2 linked regions of the Variovorax sp. PBL-E5 genome follow. The protein of the gene in region 2 binds, or shares a complex with, the protein of the main gene of each other region. Links are inferred from orthologs where the notes say so. Each region holds a gene or a part of one and is shown on either strand. Other genes may lie near its edges.

What was found.
Region 1: the proteins of WDLP6_RS06290 (region 2) and WDLP6_RS10260 are in contact, whole or in part, in a cryo-EM structure (PDB 9GE8), measured with the Escherichia coli proteins. The link is inferred for Variovorax sp. PBL-E5 from one-to-one orthologs.

What each region holds. Positions count from the first base shown.
Region 1 is NZ_LR594671.1:2,095,040-2,098,315, forward strand. The notes cover bases 105-3,071. They hold WDLP6_RS10260 (ABC transporter ATP-binding protein), read left to right. Parts: upstream 105-1,205; coding sequence 1,206-1,937; downstream 1,938-3,071. Other genes in these bases: WDLP6_RS10245 (PLP-dependent transferase), read left to right, coding at 105-164; WDLP6_RS10250 (hypothetical protein), read left to right, coding at 235-438; WDLP6_RS10255 (arylesterase), read right to left, coding at 533-1,171; rlmB (23S rRNA (guanosine(2251)-2'-O)-methyltransferase RlmB), read left to right, coding at 1,945-2,691; WDLP6_RS10270 (LysR family transcriptional regulator), read right to left, coding at 2,711-3,071. Also shown: more of WDLP6_RS10245, read left to right, coding at 1-104; more of WDLP6_RS10270, read right to left, coding at 3,072-3,276.
Region 2 is NZ_LR594671.1:1,291,575-1,294,949, reverse strand. The notes cover bases 308-3,373. They hold WDLP6_RS06290 (ABC transporter permease), read right to left. Parts: upstream 3,066-3,373; coding sequence 549-3,065; downstream 308-548. Other genes in these bases: WDLP6_RS06285 (formate dehydrogenase accessory sulfurtransferase FdhD), read right to left, coding at 3,111-3,373; WDLP6_RS06295 (phospholipase D-like domain-containing protein), read right to left, coding at 308-517. In the rest of the region: more of WDLP6_RS06295, read right to left, coding at 1-307; more of WDLP6_RS06285, read right to left, coding at 3,374-3,375.

The sequences.
Region 1 (3,276 bases), 800 kb from region 2 along the record:
GGGGCGGCCCGATCAGCCTGGTCGTGCCTTACGACATCGGATTGATGCGTGATGCGACGGTCGCCCGCTGGCCGCACAAGGGCACGCTCGTGCGCTTTTCGGTCGGCCTGGAGGACGTCGAGGACCTGCGCGCCGACCTGGAACAGGCCCTCGCGGCCCTCTGAACCGCGCCGGTTATCGCGTACAGTCGCATCAGTGCAGTCACCCGGACTGCCGCGCCCCCAAGGAGATGCAGTGGCAACACCAAATTACGGCTACGAGAAGCGCCAGAAAGAGCTTGCGAAGAAAAAGAAAAAGGAAGAGAAGCTGAGGGAAAAGGCCAACCGCAAGCTGGGGCCGAGCACCGATGGGCTGGCGCCGGGCGACCCGGAAACCGACGTGGCCTCGCTGGAGCGCGACCCGCCGACCGTGCCGACGGAGCCGACCAAGAACGGTTGAGCCGCCATCCGCGGCACCGGCCGCAACAGACAGCCCGAACAAAGCCGCCCAGGCCATGGCCTGCGGCGGCTTTTTCGTGGCGCCTGCGACCCCGCTATCGGGGCAGCAGCTTGCGCAGCGCCGGCCAGACGTTGTCCAGCAGGCGCGGCTGCGCGGCGGCGATCGGATGGATGCGGTCGGCCTGGAACAGCGTCGCGGCATCGGGCGCATCCGCCACGCCCGCGAGCAGGAAGGGCACCAGCGCGGCCTTGGTGGCGGCGGCCACGTCCGCGAAGATCGCACCGAAGCGGCGCGTGTAGTCGCTGCCGTAGTTGGGCGGCACCTGGATGCCGACGATCAGCACCTGCGCGCCCGCGGCCTGGGCCGTCTTCGTGATCTGCAACAGGTTGTCCTGCGTGCTGGCGAGCGGCAGGCCGCGCAATGCATCGTTGGCGCCGAGTTCGAGCACCAGTTGCGTGGGCTTGTGCTGCGCAAGCAGGCTGGCCAGCCGCGCGCGCCCGCCGGAGGTGGTATCGCCGCTGATGCTGGCGTTGATCACGGTGGCCGCGATCTTCTGCTCCACCAGGCGCTTTTGCAGCAGCGGCACCCAGCCTTCGCCGCGCTTGAGGCCGTATTCGGCCGACAGCGAATCGCCGAGCACCAGGATCACGGACGCCTTGCCGGACGCGCTCGCAGCCAGGGCCGAGGCATCGACCCAAGACCCCGCAATGCCGCCCAGCGCGGCGGTCAAGATAAAGTGGCGTCGATTCACCAAGCGAAACCTTTCAATGTCCTCACTCCGACCCGATGGCCGATCCGAAGCAATTGTTGCCGTCGAGCACGTTTTCAAGTCGGTCACCGACTCTGCCGGCACGCTGGACATTCTGCAGGACATCGATTTCACCCTCGGCACGCGGGAGACTTGCGCCATCGTCGGCGCCTCCGGCTCGGGCAAGAGCACGCTGCTGTCGATCGTCGCCGGGCTCGACACGCCCACGCGCGGCACGGTGAAACTCGCGGGCGAAGACCTGTTCGCGATCGACGAGGACGAGCGTGCCGCGCTGCGCGCGCGCAAGGTCGGCTTCGTGTTCCAGAGCTTCCAGCTGCTCGGCAACCTGAGCGCGCTCGAGAACGTGATGCTGCCGCTCGAGCTGGCCGACCGCAAGGACGCGCGCAAGGCCGCGACCGAGATGCTCGGCCGCGTCGGCCTCGGCCAGCGCCTGGGCCACTACCCCAAGGTGCTCTCGGGCGGCGAGCAGCAGCGCGTGGCGCTGGCCCGCGCCTTTGTCGTGCAGCCGGCGCTGCTGCTTGCCGACGAGCCCACCGGCAGCCTCGACTTCGCCACCGGCGAGCAGGTGATGAAGCTGATGTTCGACCTGAACCGCGAACTCGGCACCACGCTCGTGCTCGTGACGCACGACCGCGGGATTGCCAGCCGCTGCGAGCGCCGCATCACGATCGATGCAGGCCATGTGAGCCTGGACGAACACGCCGGGGCCGTCCAGGCTGCCGCTCGATAATCCAGGCATGTCTTCTCCCAAAGTGATCTTCGGCTTTCATGCCGTGGGCGTGCGCATCAAGACCGCGCCGAAATCGGTGATCGAGGTGCTGTTCGATGCCAGCCGGCGCGATGCGCGCATGCGGCAGTTCGTCGCGCGGGCGCAGGAAGCCGGCGTGCGGCTGGTCGAGGCCGACGGGCTGCGGCTGTCCAAGCTCAGCGGCAGCCATGGGCACCAGGGCGTTGCCGCGCGCGTCGAGCCGGTTGCGCAGACCCATTCGCTCGACGAATTGCTCGAAGGCCTCGAAGCCGCCGGCACGATGCCGCTGCTGCTGGTGCTCGACGGCGTCACCGATCCGCACAACCTCGGCGCCTGCCTGCGCGTGGCCGACGGCGCCGGCGCCCATGCGGTGATCGCACCCAAGGACCATGCGGCCGGCATCAACGCCACGGTCGCCAAGGTTGCGAGCGGCGCGGCCGAGACGGTGCCTTACTTCATGGTGACCAATCTCGCGCGCACGCTGGGCGAACTCAAGGAACGCAGCATCTGGTGCGTGGGCACCAGCGACGACGCACCCGGCACGCTCTACCAGTGCGACCTGAAGCGGCCCCTCGCGCTGGTGCTGGGCGCCGAGGGCGAAGGCATGCGGCAGCTCACGCGCAAGACCTGCGATGCGCTGATCAGCATTCCGATGGCGGGCGCGGTCGAGAGCCTCAATGTCTCGGTGGCGAGCGGCGTGTGCCTGTACGAGGCCATGCGCCAACGCACGGTCTGAGCACCCGGGCGGCGCGGCCTCAGCTGCCGTAGTGTTCGAGCGCCAGCGCGCGCAGCAGCTGCACCGCCAGCCGGCCGGGCCGCGTCGCCGGCCTGGCTTTCGGCACCGCCAGCACCAGCCGGTTGCGGATGGCCGGCGCGTAGATCGCGGCCGCGTGCAGCGGCTGGTCGTAGGTCCACAGCCGCAACGCGCTGTTCGGCAGCACCGTGTGCGAGACGCCGCGCGCCACCAGCGACAGCACGGTCTGCACGGAGTCGACCTCGGCCACGATCGACAACGGCAGGCCGCGCGGCCGCGTGTAGGTCTCGAGCAGCTGCCGCAGTGCGTTCGGGCCGCTGGGCATCACCAGCGGCAGCGCCGCGACGTCGGCCAATCGCATGCGGCGCGGCAGCGCCTTGGGGCCGATCAGCACCAGCGGCTCGCGTGCCAGCGTTTCCTCCTGCACCTGCGGCGAGTGCGGCGGATCGAACAGCATCGCCATGTCCAGCTTGCCGGCCACCAGCCATTCGCGCAGCCGGATGCTGAGGGCTTCGACCACGCTGATCACGGCATCGGGATAGGCTGCGCGAAAGCGCTCGATCAGGT
Region 2 (3,375 bases):
GGTCGATGCGCCGCAGGTCGTGCAGTGACAGTGCGATGCGCAGCGCGAGCGGCCCGAAGTGCACCGGCAGCGGATTGAAGACCCGCACCTCGAAGTTGGGCTGCGCGGCCAGGAGCGCGAGAAGTTCGTCCTTGCCTGCCGTGTAGAGATCGTCGATGAGCAGGCGCACGCGCACCCCGCGCTGCGCGGCGGCGTTCAGCTCGCGCAGGAACAGAAGTCCGGTCGAATCGTTCGACAGGATGTAGTACTGCGCATCGATCGAGCGCTCGGCGTTGCGCACCATGGCAAGGCGGGCATCGAAGGCGGTCGTCCCTTCCGGCAGCAAACGAAAACCCGACAACGCAGGCGAGGCGGCCGGCGCACCGGCACGGGCCACGCGCGCGAGCCGGGTGTTCGCGACATCCGTCGGCGCATGCGTCGGCGTCTGCGCCACGGGCGGCGGCAGGCTGGCGCAGCCGGCCAGCGCGCCAGCGGCAGCGAAGACGCACAGGCGGATCCACGCCGATCCGATCTTCATCGACAGCCATTCGCTCACTTCGACGACACCCCTATTCGGCCGCACGGCGCAGCGTATCGACCACCGGCCGCCGCAGCACGTCGCGCAAGCCCCACCAGCCGGCGGCCAGCGCCAGCACCGCGCCGGCCAGCGCACCGCCCACCGGCACCAGCGGCGATGCGGTCCAGGTGAAGTCGAACACATAGTGCGCCAGCGCCCAGCCGATCACCGAAGCGACGAGGCTCGCGAGAAAGCCCGCCAGCAGCCCGACGCCGGCGAGTTCGGCGCGCTGCACCTGGCGCAGCAGGCTCGCGTGCGCGCCGACCGCACGCATGATCGCGAACTCACGCGCCCGCTCCTCGCGCGTGGCCGTGACGGCGGCGAACAACACCACCAGCCCGGCCGCGAGCGTGAAGCCGAACAGGAACTCGACGGCGCGGATCACCTGGTCGAGCACCCGCTGGATCTGGCCGATGGTGGCGCTCATGTCGACATTGGTCACGTTCGGAAAGGCGCGCACCAGCGCGTTGTCGAATCCCTTGACCTCGGGCGCACGGAATGCGCCCATGTAGGTGACCGGCACCTCCGCCAACGCGGCGACGGTGTACATCACGAAGAAGTTGGCATGCAGCGAGCCCCAGTCGACCTTGCGCAGCGAGGTGATGCGTGCGTCGCTCTGGATGCCGCCGATGTCGAAGCGCAGCTGGTCGCCGAGCTTGAGGCCGAGCGTGTCGGCCAGTCCTTCCTCGACGCTGAGCTCGCCCGGCGCGCCCGGCGTCCATGCGCCCGCGGTGACGATGTTGTGCGGTGGCGCCTCGACGCTGTTGCTGAGATTGAACTCGCGGTCGACCAGCCGCTTGGCGCGGTCGTCCGCATAGTCGTCGGGCGTGACCGGCTTGTCGTTGATGGCGACCAGGCGCCCGCGGATCATCGGGTACCAGTCGAACTGGCGCACGCCGCCATCACGCAGCGTCTTCTGGAAGGCCTCGCTCTGGTCGGGCATCACGTTGATCACGAAGCGGTTCGGCGCGTCGGGTGGCGTGGCTTGCCGCCAGCTCGAGACCAGGTCGGTGCGCAGCAGCACGAGCAGGATCAGCGCCAGCAGGCCCACGGCCAGCGCGCTGACTTGCACCACCGCGTAGGCCGGCCGTGCCGAGATCTGCCGCGTGGCCAGCACCAGCCAGCGCGGCGCGGTCGATTCGTTGACGCTGCGCCGCAGCAGCAGCACCGCGAGCCAGCTCAGCAGCGCGAACACGGCGACGGCCGCCGCGAAGCCGCCGACCGCGATCAGCCCCAGCTTGAGGTCGCTGCTGGCCGCGACCAGCAAGGCCGCGAAGCCCGCGATGCCGAGTGCCAGCACCGCGATCGATGCCGGCTTCAGGTTGCCGACGTCGCGGCGGATCACGCGCAGCGGCGGCACCTGCGCCAGCTGCAGCACCGGCGGCAGCCCGAACGCGAACAGCAGCGTGAACCCCATGCCCATGCCGAAGGCCACGGGCCAGAAGGTCGGCGCGGGCAGCGCGCTTTCGACCAGCCCCGCCAGCAGCAGCACGAACGCGTAGTGCACGCCGAAGCCGATGGCGACGCCGAGCGCGCTGGCGATCAGCCCGACCAGCGCGAATTCGAAGGCGTAGGCACCCGCAATGGTGCGCTGGCTCTGGCCCAGCACGCGCAGCATGGCACAGTCGTCCAGGTGGCCGGCCGCGAAACCGCGCGCGGCCAGCGCGACGGCCACCGCCGACAGCAGCGCGGCCAGCAATGCAACCAGGTTGAGGAATTTCTCCGCACGGTCCATCGTCTGGCGCATTTCGGGGCGGCCGCTCTCGAAGGACTCGAGCCGTGCGCCGCGCACTTCGCCCTTCTTGATCGTCGCGTCGGCGAAGGCGTTGAAGCGCTGTACCGCATCCGGCGCGCCCGCGACCGCAAAACGGTAGCTCACGCGGCTGGCCGGTTGAACCAGACCCGTGCGCGGCACATCGGCCTGGTTGAGCATCACGCGCGGCGCAAAGCTCATGAAGCCGGCGCCGCGATCGGACTCGAGCACGATCACGCGCGCGATGCGCAGGGCGGCATCGCCCAGCAGCAGCGTGTCGCCCATCTTCAGGCCGAGCGACTCGAGCAGCGACGCGTCGACCCAGGCCTGGCCCGGCGCCGGCACGTCGCGCGTGGTCTGGCCCGGCGCGTCGGGTCCGTCGGCCACCTGCAGGCTGCCGCGCAGCGGATAGCCCGGCGCCACGGCCTTGAGAGCGACCAGCTTGCTGGCGCCACCCTGCGCGTCGCTGGCACGGGCCATGGTCGGAAAACCGTAGGTGCCCGCGCTGTCCAGGCCGAGCGACCTGGCGCGCGCCACGAATTCGGCCGGGGTCGGGTTGTCGGTCGCGAGCACCGCGTCGCCGCCCATCAGCTGGCGTGCGTCGCGCTGCAGGCCACCCTTGAGCCGATCGGCAAAGAAGCCGACCGCCGTGAGCGCCGCCACCGCGAGCAGCACGGCCACGATCAGCAGGCGCAACTCGCCGGCGCGCAGGTCACGCCGCAGCGTGCGCCAACCAAGGCGTAGGGAAGCGTTCATGGTCCGACGATAGCCGAGCGGCCACCGCCAGCCAAGCCGAAGGATTTACCGGGTCCCGGCGAGCTCGGGCTGCAGCACCAGCCGGTCGACACCTGCGTAGCAGACGAAGCGGCGGTTCGTCGCGCGTCCGATCGCGCACAGGCCGACCCGCTGGGCGATCTCGTGGCCCATCTGCGTGATGCCGCTGCGCGACACCACGATGGCCACGCCCATCTGGGCCGACTTGATCACCATCTCGCTGGTCAGCCGGCCCGTGGTGTAGAACACGCGGCCGCCGGCCAGCCGCTGGGCCGGCTGCATCGCGATCCAG